3 regions of the Pantoea sp. Lij88 genome follow, and region 3 is predicted to be linked to each of the others. Evidence: predicted binding sites of a transcription regulator. Region 3 holds the regulator's gene; each other region holds the start of a gene.
What was found. The regulator sigma-54, encoded in region 3, starts transcription at its own class of promoters, with help from an activator protein. The targets are predictions, from matches to a motif close to GTTGGCACANNTTTCGCTNT.

Region 1: PU624_RS08395 (circularly permuted type 2 ATP-grasp protein) is a predicted target of sigma-54. The motif match lies at 1,684-1,703, and genes of this name have one in related genera.
Region 2: glnA (glutamate--ammonia ligase) is a predicted target of sigma-54. The motif match lies at 2,870-2,889, and genes of this name have one in related genera.

The regions. Positions count from the first base shown of each region.
Region 1 covers NZ_CP118269.1:953,583-958,991, reverse strand. Annotated here, with positions in the region: gene cirA (catecholate siderophore receptor CirA) at 1-176, opposite strand, end outside; gene PU624_RS08400 (ABC transporter substrate-binding protein) at 227-1,330, opposite strand; gene PU624_RS08395 (circularly permuted type 2 ATP-grasp protein) at 1,739-3,175, shown strand; gene PU624_RS08390 (alpha-E domain-containing protein) at 3,169-4,095, shown strand; gene PU624_RS08385 (transglutaminase family protein) at 4,092-4,874, shown strand; gene PU624_RS08380 (proteasome-type protease) at 4,956-5,409, shown strand, end outside.
Region 2 covers NZ_CP118269.1:95,904-101,312, reverse strand. Annotated here, with positions in the region: gene yihX (glucose-1-phosphatase) at 1-566, opposite strand, end outside; gene typA (ribosome-dependent GTPase TypA) at 777-2,600, opposite strand; gene glnA (glutamate--ammonia ligase) at 3,039-4,448, shown strand; gene glnL (nitrogen regulation protein NR(II)) at 4,587-5,409, shown strand, end outside.
Region 3 covers NZ_CP118269.1:3,571,945-3,577,353, reverse strand. Annotated here, with positions in the region: gene mtgA (monofunctional biosynthetic peptidoglycan transglycosylase) at 1-23, shown strand, start outside; gene npr (PTS phosphocarrier protein NPr) at 27-299, opposite strand; gene rapZ (RNase adapter RapZ) at 296-1,150, opposite strand; gene ptsN (PTS IIA-like nitrogen regulatory protein PtsN) at 1,198-1,677, opposite strand; gene hpf (ribosome hibernation promoting factor) at 1,830-2,117, opposite strand; gene rpoN (RNA polymerase factor sigma-54) at 2,139-3,572, opposite strand; gene lptB (LPS export ABC transporter ATP-binding protein) at 3,621-4,346, opposite strand; gene lptA (lipopolysaccharide ABC transporter substrate-binding protein LptA) at 4,352-4,903, opposite strand; gene lptC (LPS export ABC transporter periplasmic protein LptC) at 4,878-5,409, opposite strand, start outside.

The DNA.
Region 1 (5,409 bases), 1.3 Mb from region 3:
CTGATGCTGGCTGGCGCATCTTTCAGGTTCTGTTCGATAGCGGAGGCCGTCACCACCATCTGATCTTCATTCTCTTTCACTTCTCTGGCGTCTTCCGCCATGACCGGCATCGCAGCAGCAATCAGCTGTGCGAGCAGCCCGGCTTTAACAGCCGGTGTAAATTTAACCTTAACCATCTTTTCTCTCCGTGAGGTAAAACGCCCCGGCAGGCGGGGCAAAGTCCCTTTTACTCTGTCCAGTAAGTGCCGGTCGGTTCGACGGCGAGGAACTGTTTATAGAGTTGTTTTTGTGTTTGCTGCGGATCGAGATCGGCAAACTTCTGCGGATAAAATGCTTTGGCGAAGAACTGCACGGCCAGCACGTTATAGGGGGAGTTGTAGTAGTTGTGCCAGATGCCAAAACTACGGCCATCCTGGACCGCTTTTAGCGTGCTGATCCCTTTACGCGCCAGAAGCGGCTTCAGGCTGGCGCTCGCCTGTTCGGGTGTGGTCTCCGCGCCCAGCACTAAACCGGCAGGTAGCTCACCGGCTTTCGGCGGTCTGGCTCCCCCGCTCACCAGATACACATCCGGCTGCTCGGCGATGACTTTTTCCAGATTCACCTGACCAAGAGGGCCCGGCAGCAGAGGTTTAGCGATATTCACGCCGCCCGCCAGATCGATAAAGTCACCCATGTTGCCGTTCCCGGCTGAGCGGCAACATTCATCTGCTGTCGAAGCGCGCAGTTCGATAAAGACTTTCGGTTTATCCGGCTGAGGAATGTCGCGGGTCACATCGGTGACGCGTTTGATGTTGTCCTGATAGAAGCGGATATAGTCCTGCGCCTGCTTCTCCCGGTTCAGGACTTTACCCAGCAGCGCCATACTCGGCAGGGTGTTTTTGAGCGGAGAAGTGCGGAAATCGACAAACACGACGGGGACACCGGCGTTTTGCAGCTGTTTCACCAGCTCACTGCCTTTCCCCGGACCATGACCCGACAAACCGAAAATCGCCAGCTGCGGTTTCAGCGTCAGCACTTTTTCCGGGCTGATGGTGTCAGCGCTGGTCGTGCCAATTAGCGGGATGTTGTCGATTTGCGGGAATTTCGCCCGATACGTGGCGTAGGTTTGCGGGTCAAGCTTACGGAAATCGCCCTGCCAGCCGACGATACGATCAAAAGGTTTCTGGCCTTCGAGCAGCGAAAGGGCGAAGAACAACCGGCCCTCTCCGAGTACTACACGCTGAACCTCATCCGGCACGGTGACCGTGCGTCCCGCCACGTCTGTGACGGTGACCGCCTGCGCCGTCACACTGATCAACCCGAAGGTGAGTCCTGCGAATCCTGCAGCCATCTGTTTGCCGGAAAGCGCTTTACCTGTTCTCTGATGATAATTCATCTTCTTCCGATTCCTTTTCGTTTCCCTGAAGAAGGGCAAACAATAATGAAAACGAGAACAGTTATCAATTACATTTACATTTCAGAAAAGTGAGGCAATTCCGGGAGGACAGCCCACTCAGACATCATCCAATCTGAGGGCTGTTGAATCAGAACTCTTGGGCTGACAAACGCCAGAACCGTGGCCAGTTTTTTGCCCCTCACGAGTTACTAAGCGCCATATTAAGACACGCCCGCGCCAGGCCTGCACCATAAAGGGGCTTTTAACGCCACAACATCATGGCTTTGCACCGTTACGCTTCTTCTGAGGCTGGCACACTTTATGCTTGGATAGATGACAGCCTTTAACGTCTGCGAGGTGACGATGCTGAATATCAATCTCTCCGCTTCACCCTTTTTTGATGAGATGCTTCTGGCTGAAGGCGAACACCGTGACCACTACGCCGCCTACTGGCAATGGCTGCAACAGGCTGATCATCAGGCTGTACAGCGCAAGCGGGAAGAAGCCGCCCTCCTGTTTCACCGGGTAGGGATTACGTTTAATGTCTACGATGACGATAATGGTGCAGAACGGTTGATCCCGTTCGACAGCGTGCCACGTATTATTCCGGCCGCTGAATGGGCCATGCTCGATGCCGGCATCCGCCAGCGTGTGCAGGCGCTCAACGCCTTCCTCTACGATATCTACCATGAACAGCATATTCTGAAGGCGGGAATCATTCCGGCAGAACAGGTTCTGGCTAACGAACAGTATCAACCCTGTATGCAGGGCGTTGATCTTCATCGCAATATCTATGCACATATTGTCGGCGTGGATATGGTGCGTAACAGTGATGGCGAATATTACGTCCTGGAAGATAACCTGCGCACACCTTCCGGCGTCTCCTATATGCTGGAGAACCGCAAAATGATGATGCGGCTCTACCCGGAACTGTTTGCCCAGCAACGCATTGCTCCCGTAGAACGTTATCCGTCGCATCTTTTACAAACGCTTCGCGAAAGCTCACCCGTCAACGATCCCACCGTAGTGGTCCTGACCCCTGGCCGCTTTAACAGTGCTTACTTCGAGCACAGTTTCCTGGCCCAGCAGATGGGCGTTGAGCTGGTTGAAAGCGCCGATCTGTTTGTGAAGGATGGCATGCTGTTCATGCGCACGACTGCCGGGCCATGCAGAATACATGTGATCTATCGTCGGGTTGACGACGCCTTCCTCGATCCGCTGGCGTTCCGCCCGGACTCCATGCTCGGCGTACCGGGACTGCTGTCGGTCTACCGGGCGGGCAATGTCGTGCTGGCCAATGCCATCGGCACTGGCGTGGCTGATGACAAATCTATCTACCCCTACGTACCGGATATGGTGCGCTTTTATCTGCAGGAAGAACCGATCCTCAACAACGTGCCAACCTGGCAGTGCAGGCATAAAAATGAGCTGTCGTATGTGCTGGCCAACCTCGAAAAAATGGTCGTGAAAGAGGTTCACGGCGCTGGCGGTTACGGCATGTTGATTGGCCCCGCCGCGAGCAAAGCTGAGCTTGCCCACTTCCGTGACCTGTTGCTGGCGCGTCCGCAGAATTACATCGCGCAAAACACGCTGGCGTTGTCCACCTGCCCCACGTTTGTCAACGAGGGCCTGGCACCACGTCATATCGATCTCCGCCCCTTTGCGCTCAGTGGCGCGGAGATCCGACTGGTGCCCGGCGGGCTTACCCGCGTCGCGTTGACGGAAGGATCGCTGGTCGTCAATTCGTCACAGGGCGGCGGAACCAAGGACACCTGGGTACTGGAGGATGATATATGCTGAGCCGGACTGCCAGTGAACTCTATTGGATGGCCCGCTATCTGGAGCGGGCAGAAAATATCGCCCGGGTGCTGGACGTTACCAACAAGCTGTCGATGATGCCCATCCGCAACGGGGGGACTCATGATCTGCTGGTACCGCTCAACCTGACCAGCACCAGCGAGCTATATGCTGAGACCTGGCCGACACTGACGATGCCCAATCTGGTCAGTTTTTTCGCCCTGGATAACCGGAATTACAGCAGCATCTTCAGTTGCCTGCAGATGGGCTGGAATAACGCGCATGCGGTGCGGGGCAGCCTGTCATCCGAAGTCTGGGAATGTATCAATGCCACCTGGATCGGGATGAAGTCGATACGCCGTCAGGGCATCGGCTCAGACGGTGCCGACGCCTTCTTTGACTGGGTGAAAGAACGCTCTCATCTGTTCCGTGGGGCCATGTTCGGTACCCTGCTCCGCAGCGACGCGATGCACTTTATCCGTCTCGGGACGCTGCTGGAACGGGCTGATGGCACCGCCCGGCTGCTGGAGGTGAAAAACAGACTGCTGGATATTGATGACGACCCCGTGCGCGAATATTACCGCATGGACACTCTGCTACAGGCGGTGAGCGCGCGCGAAGCCTACCATAGTATTTACAAGCAGCCCCTGAGCCGGGAAACCATCGCCGAACTGATGATCCTGCGCAACGAGCTGCCGCGTTCGTTGCTGGCGTGTATCAACGATATGGTTCAGCAGCTGGAGCTGATAGGTGGCCGTGCAAACCAGCCGCGCCGCCTGGCGCATATCCTGCACGCCGAGCTGCGCTTCAGTTCCATGAAAGACCTGAGCCGAATCGGGCTGAACAACTGGCTGGAAGCCTTTCTCGCTCAGGTAAACGAGATCGCCGAAAGTATTCATCACACTTATCTGGAGGCGCAATGAAACTTAGCATTGAACACAACACGCACTATCGCTACGACCAGGCGGTGCAACGGAGCATCCAGTATCTGCGGCTGACGCCTCAGGAATCGCCTCATCAGCGCATACTCTCCTGGGAACTGACCCTGCCGGAAAAAGCGGTTTGCACCACGGATGCCTTCGGCAACATCATGCATGTGCTGACACTCGATGAACCGCATGAGTCCATTACGATTCAGGCACATGGCGTGGTGGAGATAGAACACGGCATTGAAGATCAGGCTCAGGGACATTTGTCGCCGCTGGTCTTCCTGCGCCACAGTCCGCTGACCCAGCCCGATGCGGAAATTCGGGCTTTCGCCCTGCGCTATTATCAGCCCCAGGCGATTCTGGCCGCCCTGGAAAGCCTGATGGCAGACCTGCTGCTCAGGATGCCCTACACGCCCGGTTCTACCCTGGTGACCGACAGTGCCGCAGAGGCTTTCGCCGCCCGTACCGGGGTGTGCCAGGATCATACGCATGTCTTTCTGAGCTGCTGTCGTAGCCTGAATATACCGGCACGCTACGTCAGTGGTTACCTGCACAGCAAAGATTCTACCCATGTCGCGACCCACGCCTGGGCCGAAGTCTGGGTGGAAGACCGCTGGCACTGCTTTGACATCACCAACAATACCCGTATACCTGATCAACACCTTAAGCTTGCCGTCGGCATTGATTACCTGGACGCCTGTCCGGTGCGCGGTTTACGGATTGGCGGGGGATACGAAGATATGTGTGCGATTGCCGCCGTACAAATGATGTAAAGTGACCTGTAGCAACTTGCTGATGGTGAAAACTTCATGCACGCTTATGGCGTGCAAATCTTTTTTTGAGGGAAGTGTGGTATGACCTATTGTGTGGCCATGCGCCTGTCATCCGGGCTGGTCTTTGCATCCGATTCACGTACCAATGCGGGCGTGGATCATATTTCCACCTTCCGTAAACTGCACGTGTTTCATCAGGACGGCGATCGTACGCTGGTGCTTCAGACTGCCGGTAATCTGGCGACCACGCAAAGTATTATCAGCCTGCTGCGACACCGCAGCAGGAATGCCGATTGTCCCAATCTGCTGAATGTCTCCAGCCTCTATGAGGCCGCGTCTCTGATAGGTGAGACGGTTCGTGAGGTGATCCAGCGGGACAGTGAGGCACAACAGAATGGCAGTACGACTGACTTCAGTTGCAACCTGCTGCTCGGCGGGCAAATCAACGGGGATGATATTGGCCTGTTCCATATTTACCCACAGGGTAATTTCATCGAAGCCACCCGCGATACACCCTATTTCCAGATTGGTGAGA
Region 2 (5,409 bases), 470 kb from region 3:
GTTTTACTGTCCGTAACCAGTACACTTTCTATTCCCATGGCGCGGGCCGCCTCAATATTTTGTGGATTATCATCAAAGAACACCGCCTGATCGGCAGTCACGCCTTCGGCGTCCAGCACATGCTGATAAATCCGGGCTTCCGGTTTACGCATGCCCAGCTCCTGGGAGAGATAGATTTTATCTGCCGCCTGCTGCACGTCCGGATACTGCGTCGGCCAGAATTCGCAATGCAGTTTGTTGGTGTTCGAAAGAATCACCACCCGATGACCTTCCAGCCGCAGCCGGTTCATCAGTGCCAGGGTTTCCGGACGCACATCAACGAAGACCGCCTGCCAGCCAGCCGCAAACTGCTCATAGCTCAGCGCGATTTCCAGCTTTTCACACAGCGCCAGCGCGAAATCTTCATCGCTGATCTCGCCACGTTCGTGTTGTTCAAACGCTTCATCCATCTGGAAATGGCTTTGCAGCGAGGCCAGCGGTACACGACTGAAGTCACTCCAGACACCCAGCACGCGGTTAAAGTCGATATCGATAATCACATTGCCCAAATCAAAGATATACAGCATGGTGTGTCTCCTTCTGTTCCCTGGAGTATTCACTCTAGCGGCAAAAGTGCAGGCTGAACAGGCACTCGCGGAGAGAAAAGCGTAAACGCCGGCAGGTGGGTTAAGCGCGCAGCGACGCCCACAACTATTCGCTGGCCCGGCTGGAGAATCCCGGATTTCAGGCAAAAAAAAAGCCCCGCAGGCGGGGCTCTTTATCATTTAAAGGCGCAATTATGCGTCTTTAGGACCACGTGAAGCACGTTTACGGTCGTTTTCAGTCAGGTGACGTTTACGGATACGCACTGACAGTGGAGTCACTTCGACCAGTTCGTCATCATCGATGAACTCGATCGCCTGTTCCAGCGTCATTTTCTGCGGTGGAACCAGGGTCGTTGCTTCATCAGTACCTGAAGCACGCATGTTGGTCAGTTTCTTACCGGTCAGACAGTTAACTGTCAGATCGTTAGAACGGCTGTGAATACCGATGATCTGGCCTTCATAGACTTCTGCACCATGGCCCAGGAACAGCTTACCGCGATCCTGCAGACCGAACAGCGCGAACGCGACCGCTTTGCCCTGACCGTTAGAGATCAGTACGCCGTTCTGACGCTGGCCTACTTCGCCCGGACGGATATCGTCGTAATGGCTGAAAGTAGAGTAGAGCAGACCGGTACCGGAAGTCATGGTCATGAATTCGTTACGGAAGCCAATCAGGCCACGGCTTGGGATCACGTAGTCGAGACGTACGCGGCCTTTGCCATCCGGATCCATGTTTTTCAGATCGCCTTTACGCTCGCCCATGGCTTGCATAACGGAACCCTGATGCGTTTCTTCGATATCCAGCGTAACGTTTTCGAATGGCTCCTGTTTACGGCCATCGATTTCGCGGAAGATAACTTTCGGACGGGATACCGCCAGCTCGAAACCTTCACGACGCATGTTTTCGATCAGAACTGACAGGTGAAGTTCACCACGACCTGATACGCGGAACGCGTCAGAATCTTCAGTTTCTTCAACACGCAGTGCCACGTTGTGAACCAGCTCTTTGTTCAGACGCTCAAGGATCTGACGTGAAGTCACGTACTTACCTTCTTTACCGCAGAACGGTGAGGTGTTGACGTTAAAGAACATGGTTACGGTTGGCTCATCGACGCTCAGTGCTGGCAGCGCCTGCACGTTCTGTGGATCACAGATAGTGTCAGAGATGTTCAGCTCGCCCAGACCGGTGATAGCAATGATATCGCCCGCTTCTGCCAGCTCGCTGTCGATACGCTCAAGACCCAGGTGAGTCAGCACTTTACCGACTTTACCGTTACGGGTTTTGCCTTCGCTATCGACGATAGTGACTTGCTGGTTAGGCTTAACTTTACCGCGCTTGATGCGGCCGATGCCGATCACGCCCAGATAGTTGTTGTAGTCCAGCTGAGAGATTTGCATCTGCAGTGGGGCATCAGCCTCAACCTGCGGAGGCGCAACGTGGTCAACGATCGCCTGGTACAGCGGGGTCATATCGTCAGCCATGTCGGTGTGCTCAAGACCAGCAATACCATTCAGCGCCGAGGCGAAAATGATAGGGAAGTCGAGCTGCTCGTCAGTGGCATCCAGGTTTACGAACAGGTCAAACACCTGATCAACAACCCAATCCGGACGCGCACCAGGGCGGTCTACTTTGTTGATAACCACAATCGGCTTCAGACCATGCGCGAACGCTTTTTTGGTCACGAAGCGGGTTTGCGGCATAGGGCCATCCATCGCATCTACAACCAGCAGCACCGAGTCCACCATGGACATGACGCGCTCAACTTCACCACCGAAGTCGGCGTGTCCCGGGGTATCAACGATGTTGATACGGTAGTCATTCCACTTAATGGCGGTGTTTTTTGCGAGGATGGTAATCCCACGCTCTTTCTCCAAATCATTGGAGTCCATCACGCGCTCTGTTGCTTCGGTACGGGCATCAAAAGTACCGGATTGTTGCAGCAGTTTGTCAACCAGGGTGGTCTTTCCATGGTCAACGTGCGCGATGATGGCGATGTTACGCAAATTTTCGATCACAGCTTTGCCTCAGGCATTAGAAATAGCGCGTTATTGTACACTGATTAAGCGAAAGACTGAACACCATCACACTTTTCACTGCAAGTTTATTGAATAGACGCAAATTTGCCCTGTTCCCGGTGCAGAAAATGCACTAAGTTGGTCCTACGCACCAAAATAGTGCCACAAGATCACCATAAAGCACTTTAATGGTGCAACAAAACCACCGTGGTGCAGCCGCGTTATGACAAAAAGGTGCAGCACAAGGCGATTTAAGCAACATCGGGAAAGTTGGCACAGAATTCGCTTTATCTAAATCAAGCGTAAACGCCAGTCAGATGTCGGTTGAAGAGCGTGCCGGAAGAGGTTGGTCAGGGAGTGGTTTTCCCGCAACGGATTCCGGAAACGACGTTTCCTCGCCATGTAGATAATGAAAGACCATTTCCAGGAGAGTTGAGTATGTCCGCTGAACACGTTCTCTCGATGATGAACGAGCATGAAGTTAAGTTTGTTGACCTGCGTTTTACCGATACCAAAGGTAAAGAACAGCACGTTACGATCCCTGCTCACCAGGTTAACGCTGACTTCTTCGAAGAAGGCAAAATGTTCGATGGTTCGTCTATTGGCGGCTGGAAAGGCATTAACGAATCAGACATGGTGCTGATGCCTGACGCCACCACGGCAGTCATGGATCCTTTCTTCGAAGATTCTACGCTGATCATCCGTTGTGACATTCTTGAGCCAGGCACTATGCAGGGCTACGACCGCGATCCACGTTCTATTGCTAAGCGCGCTGAAGATTACCTGCGCTCTTCCGGCATCGCGGACACCGTGCTGTTTGGACCAGAACCAGAATTCTTCCTGTTCGATGACATCCGTTTCGGTTCATCGACTTCCGGTTCACATGTGGCTATCGATGATATCGAAGCGGCATGGAACACCGGTAAAGAGTACGAAGGCGGTAACAAAGGTCACCGTCCAGGTCTGAAAGGCGGCTACTTCCCGGTTCCACCAGTAGACTCATCACAGGACATCCGTTCTGCTATGTGTCTGACAATGGAGCAGATGGGCCTGGTTGTTGAAGCGCATCACCACGAAGTGGCGACTGCGGGTCAGAACGAAGTGGCAACCCGCTTCAATACCATGACCAAAAAAGCTGACGAAATTCAGATCTACAAATATGTCGTGCATAACGTGGCTCACGCTTACGGCAAAACAGCGACCTTTATGCCGAAGCCAATGTTTGGCGACAACGGTTCAGGCATGCACTGCCATATGTCACTCTCTAAAGGTGGCCAGAACCTGTTTGCCGGCGATAAGTACGGCGGCCTGTCTGAAATGGCGCTGTTCTACATTGGCGGTATCATCAAGCACGCTAAAGCGATCAACGCCCTGGCGAACCCAACGACCAACTCTTACAAGCGTCTGGTCCCGGGTTACGAAGCACCGGTTATGCTGGCTTACTCTGCCCGTAACCGTTCAGCCTCAATCCGTATCCCGGTTGTTGCCAGCCCGAAAGCCCGTCGTATCGAAGCGCGCTTCCCGGATCCAGCGGCTAACCCATACCTGGCGTTCACCGCGCTGTTGATGGCTGGCCTGGATGGCATCATCAACAAAATCCATCCTGGCGATGCGATGGATAAGAACCTGTATGACCTGCCACCGGAAGAAGAAGCTGAGATTCCAAAAGTTGCAGGCTCTCTGGAAGAAGCGCTGAATGCACTGAACGAAGACCGCGAGTTCCTGACTCGTGGCGGTGTATTCACTGACGAATCGATCGATGCTTACATTGAACTGCGTAAAGCAGAGATGGATCGCGTTCGCATGACGCCACACCCGGTTGAGTTCGAGCTGTACTACAGCGTTTAACTGGTCAAACGATTTTGTTGCCGTGGAAACTTTTAGCCCATCTTCGGATGGGCTTTTTTCTCCGCGAATTCACCGTTCATTCGCCCTCTTTTCGGCTTTAAGACTAAAATGCACCTAATTAGTGCAGAGGAACGTTGTATGGCAACTGGCTCTCTGCCCGATGCAGGGCAGATTCTCAACGCTTTAATCAACAGTATTTTGTTGGTGGATAACGATCTGGTTATTCATTACGCCAACCCGGCGGCGCAGCAATTACTGGCGCAAAGCTCACGCAAACTGTTCGGCACGCCGTTACCGGAATTAACCGGCTACTTTTCGCTGAATATCGAGGTGATGCGCGAGAGTCTTGAGGCTGGCCAGGGCTTTACTGACAGTGAGGTCACGCTGGTGGTAGATGGTCGCGCACATATTATGTCGCTGACCGCCCAGCGGTTACCCGATGGCTTAATTCTGATGGAAATGGCGCCGATGGATAATCAGCGTCGCCTCAGTCAGGAGCAGTTACAGCACGCCCAGCAGGTGGCCGCTCGCGATCTGGTTCGCGGCCTGGCCCATGAGATTAAAAATCCGCTGGGTGGATTGCGCGGTGCGGCACAGCTTTTATCCCGCGCCCTGCCCGATCCCTCGCTGAATGAATACACCAAAGTCATTATTGAACAGGCCGACCGGTTGCGGAATCTCGTTGATCGTCTGTTAGGACCACAGCAGCCGGGCATGCACATCACACAGAGCATTCATCAGGTGGCTGAACGGGTGGTTAATCTGGTGTCGATGGAGCTGCCGGAGAATGTCTCGCTGGTGCGGGATTATGATCCCAGCCTGCCGGAACTGCCGCACGACCCCGACCAGATCGAACAGGTGCTGCTTAACGTAGTGCGCAATGCGCTTCAGGCGCTGGGCGACGAAGGCGGCACCATTATTATCCGCACCCGTACGGCCTTCCAGCTGACGCTGCACGGCA
Region 3 (5,409 bases):
TGCAGCGTAATAAGCTCGACTAAGCCTTAATCTTCATCGAAGCCCGCTTCAAATAGCTCAATGACCGCAGCCAGCGCCGGAACTTCCTCCGGGCCGCTGGCTTCAATCTCGATATGCCCGCCTTTGGCCGAGTCGAGCATCAGCAGCGCAATCACGCTGCTGGCTTCGGCTTCTGTGCCCGCTTCATTGCGCAGCAACACTTCGGCATCAAAGCTCTGTACCAGCTCAAATAACTTCATTGCCGGGCGGGCATGCATGCCCAGCTTATTTTTGATTTCTACAGTTTGTCGGACGGTCATGATTTGCGCTTTTCCAGCGTGCGATGGCGTGACTGTACATTCTTACCGCGCGAACGGAAGTAATCCGCCAGCTGTTCTGCGATATAAACTGAGCGGTGTTTGCCGCCGGTACAGCCAATCGCCACGGTAAGATAGCTACGGTTATTGGTTTCCAGCATTGGCAGCCAGAGTTCAAGATAGCTGCGCGTCTGGTAGATAAAGTTATGCACTTCAGTGTGACGATCAAGGAAGGCCGCCACAGGACGATCGAGGCCGGTCATCGGGCGTAGTTTCGGATCCCAGTGAGGGTTGGGCAGAAAGCGCACGTCAAACACATAATCGGCGTCAATCGGGATGCCATGTTTGAAGCCAAAGGATTCAAACACCATGGTCAGCTCGCGTTCACGCTTGCCGAGCAGACGGGTACGCAGCATCTCTGCCAGCTCATGCACCGACATCTCTGAGGTATCGATAATCAGATCGGCACGTGAACGCAGCGGCTCCAGCAGATCGCTCTCTTCATCGATGGCGCTCTCCAGCGACAGGTTTTTGCTGGAGAGGGGATGCAGACGGCGCGTATCGCTGTAACGACGAATCAGGGTGTTGCGATCGGCGTCGAGGAACAGCAACTGAGGTGAAAATGTGTCAGGCAGATTATTCAGTGCGGTTTCAAAAATTTCAGGGGATTCAGGCATGTTACGCACGTCGATACTGACCGCTGCCGAAATATTGCGCTCAGCCAGTGAGTTAGCTAACTCAGGCAGCAGCACGACCGGCAGGTTATCAACGCAGTAGAACCCCATATCTTCCAGCGCGCGGAGCGCCACTGACTTCCCCGAGCCTGAACGACCGCTAACGATCATCAGCACCATGACCTTCTCTCCCGTTTTAAAACCGGCACCCGGCCGGTAAAGACGCGTTACTGCTCTGTCTGGACTTCCGTAATAATGGCGTAGAGCTCTTCATCACTCTGCGCAGCACGCAGACGACGGCAGACCGTTTTATCTGCCAGACGCTTCGCCACCAGAGACAGGGTATGCAGGTGTGTTTTGCACTGGTCAGCCGGGACCAGTAAAGCAAACAACAGATCGACCGGCTGGTTGTCGACGGCATCAAACGCAATCGGCTGTTCGAGGCTGATAAACACCCCAACCGCGCGCAGCGTATCCTCTTCCAGCTTGCCGTGAGGAATCGCTATCCCGTTACCGATACCGGTACTGCCCATGCGTTCGCGGGTCAGGATCGCTTCGAAAAGCGTCTGGTGCGGCAGGTTGAGCTGCTTAGCGGCCAGTTCGCTGATAATTTCCAGCGCACGTTTTTTGCTCTGGCAGTGTACGCCGCTGCGGGTGCAGTCTGGCGAAAGCACTGTGCTCAATTCCAGTGTGAGATCGTTGTTCATTATCGTTTCACTTGCGTGTTCACCAGGCCATTCACCGCCAGCGCGTCTTAACGCCTGAGACAATCGGCGCTTACTCAGATGACAAAACGGGGCGGATTATCCGCCCCATCCTGTCGGCTCTGCGCGGCAGGCGCGCGTCGCTAGCGTGAAGGTTAGTGTTTTTTCAGTTTATCTTTGTGTTTGGTCAGCTGACGGGCGAGCTTGTCGATCAGCCCATCAATTGCCGCATACATATCTTCCGCTTCGGATGTGGCGTGCAGCTCGCCACCATTCACGTGTAGGGTTGCGTCCGCCACCTGAGTGACTTTCTCAACCTTCAGGACAATATAGACCTGATTGATATGTTCAAAATAGTGTTCCAGTTTGGCAAATTTACCGTTAACGAATTCACGCAGAGGTGCAGTGATTTCAACGTGTTGTCCGGTCAGGTTCAGCTGCATAGGTCTTCCTTCTCATTTCTTTCAAACCAGTTGTTTACGCTGGTTCGATGGCGGGATGGATAAAGACTCACGATATTTGGCGACGGTACGCCGTGCCACCATAATCCCCTGATCAGATAACATGGAGGTCAGTTTACTGTCGCTCAAGGGTTTGGCTGGATTTTCCGCCGAAATTAATTTCTTCACCAGGGCACGAATCGCTGTCGAGGAGGCTTCGCCGCCACCTTCAGTATTAACGTGACTGGAGAAAAAGTACTTCAGTTCAAAAATGCCACGCGGGCTGTGCAGATACTTCTGCGTGGTTACACGGGAAATGGTTGATTCGTGCATCTCAACGGCCTGGGCGATGTCCGCCAGCACCATCGGACGCATAAATTCTTCACCCTGCTCGAAAAACGCCTGCTGCTGTTCAACAATGCAGCGCGTCACTTTCAGCAGCGTATCATTGCGGCTTTCCAGACTCTTAATCAGCCAGCGGGCTTCCTGCAGGTTACTGCGAATGAACTGGCTGTCGCTGTCGTTGCGCGTGGCGCCACCCATTGCCGCATAGTGCTGATTGATTTTGAGACGCGGAACGCTGTCGGCATTGAGTTCCACCGTCCAGCGGGTGCCGACCTTACGCACCAGCACATCGGGAATGACATATTCCGGCTCGCTGGTGTTGATCGACTGACCCGGACGCGGGTCCAGCGACTGAATCAGCAGCATCGCCTCTTTCAGCACCTCTTCTTTGAGGCGCGTCACCCGCATCAGACTGCGGAAATCGTGATTCGCCAGCAGGTCGAGATGTTCGCTGACGATCAGGCGTGCTTCTGCCAGCATCGGCGTTTCGGGGGCATATTGCGACAGCTGAACCAGCAGACAGTCACGCAGATCGCGCGCACCAACACCAATAGGATCAAAGCGCTGGATGCGTTTCAGTACCGCTTCAACTTCATCCGCTTCAAGCTCATCGTTGCCGATACTGTCGAGGATCTCCTCTAGCGAAACGGTGAGATATCCGGTGTCATCAATAGCATCGACGATAGAGGTGGCAATGGCGCGGTCGGTGTCACTGAAAGGCGTCAGTCCGACCTGCCACATCAGATAGTCCTGAAGTGACTGCGTGGTCTCGCCCTGATAAACCGGTAACTCATCATCCTGATAATCGGTGCCGGTGCCGGAAGGCGTGCCTGCTGTGTAGATCTCATCCCAGGTGGCATCCAGCGGCAGTTCATCGGGCATCTCTTTCTGCTCAAGCGCTTCGCGTGTATCCAGCGCCTCAGACTCCGATGATTCCCGGGAGTCGATCTCTTCATGCAGGTCAGTCTGCTCAAGCAGCGGGTTGCTTTCGAGAGCAAGCTGTAACTCCTGCTGGAGTTCAAGCGTAGAAAGTTGCAACAGACGAATCGCCTGCTGCAATTGTGGAGTCATTGCCAGCTGTTGGCTGAACCTGAGTTGTAAACCTTGCTTCATAGACAGGATGGTAGTTCCCAGGTAAACATCGGTATTAACGACACCTTATCAGAGTCTGAACTCTTCACCCAAATAAACCCGCTTAACCTGCTCATCCGCAAGAATTTCATTGGGTGTGCCATGCGCAATCAGGTGGCCCTGGCTGACGATATAAGCCCGCTCACACACCGCCAGCGTTTCGCGCACGTTGTGGTCGGTAATCAGCACGCCGAGGCCGCTGTCCCGCAGATGCTCAATGATTTTCTTGATGTCGATAACGGAAATCGGATCGACACCGGCGAAGGGCTCATCCAGCAGGATAAACTTAGGGTTAGCGGCCAGCGCGCGTGCGATCTCAACACGACGTCGCTCACCACCGGAAAGTGCCTGACCCATGCTGTCGCGCAGATGTTCGATGTGGAACTCTTCCATCAGTTCACGGGCGCGATCCTGCCGTTGTTCTTCGGTCAGATCATCACGAATCTGCAGTACTGCCATCAGGTTATCGTAGACGCTGAGGCGACGGAAAATCGACGCCTCCTGGGGAAGATAACCAATGCCACGACGCGCACGCGCATGCAGCGGCAGGATACTGATATCTTCGTCATCAATAATAATGCGGCCAGCGTCACGCGGGACAATGCCCACCACCATATAAAAGGTGGTGGTCTTACCGGCACCGTTCGGGCCGAGCAGGCCGACAATCTCGCCGGACTTTACCTGCAGACTGACATCTTCTACCACGCGACGGCCTTTATATGCCTTCGCCAGGTTTTCTGCGATTAATGTGGCCATAGCTATCAGTTACTCTTCTTTCCGCTGTTGGACGAACCTTTATCCTGAAGTTGCGACGGCACCAGTACGGTGGTAACGCGCTTGTTCTGGCCCTGGCTGTAAGCCTGCATTTTCTGCTCTTTTACCAGGTAGGTAATACGATCGCCTTTGATGTTGCTGTCCTGCTGCTCAATGAAAGCATTGCCGGTCAGTTCAACGAAATCGTTAGCCAGTTCGTAGTGCAGTTTTGAGGCGTGGCCCTGAACCGGCTTGCCGCTGTCCTGCATCTGATAGAAGGTGGCAGGATTACCGTAGGCATCAACGATAGTTTTCTTGCTGTCGCCGCCCGGACGGGTCACCACGACTTTATCCGCCGTGATTTTGATTGAACCCTGCGTCACGATGACATTGCCGGTAAAGGTCGCGACATTGCCCTGCAAATCCAGCGCCTGATTCTGCGAGTCAATATTGACGGGCTTATCCGAGTCACCGGTCAGGGCAAGCGCCGGAACGCTGGTTGCCAGCAACATGCTGGCCAGTAAAAGCTTCAGGCTATTTTTGTTCATTTTGAATTTCATATGAGGTTTTGACCTTCTCGATTAACTCGGCGTTTTTTGTCCGTAAATTGCCGCGCATTTTCATGCCGGTGGAGTTAAAACTGCGGCCATACAATGTCACCTGGTCATCAGAGGTAACGTCCTGAGTGACAAGATTGATCTGCGCGTTATCCGTTTTGATACGCTCAAGCTGAGAATCCTGCGTCAGCGTATTCAGCTCAACATGGCCATACAGATAAAGCATACGATCTTTGGTGAGCTTTGCTTTATCTGCGCGTAACGTCCAGGTAGGGATTTTGTTCTCATCATAAGTCGTCATCACCGGATTTTCGAACCAGCTCAGCTCCTCATCCGAGAAATAGGTCACTTTGTCAGAGACCAGTTTATAGGACAGCGCGCCCTGCGGGTTATAAACCACAGTGTGTGAATCCGCACTGGTATAGGTCGGCGCCTGACTGCCCGTATCGACTGGCGTGCCATCCTCATCCTGATTAGTAAGATTCCAGCCGATCAAAACCAGTGCAATC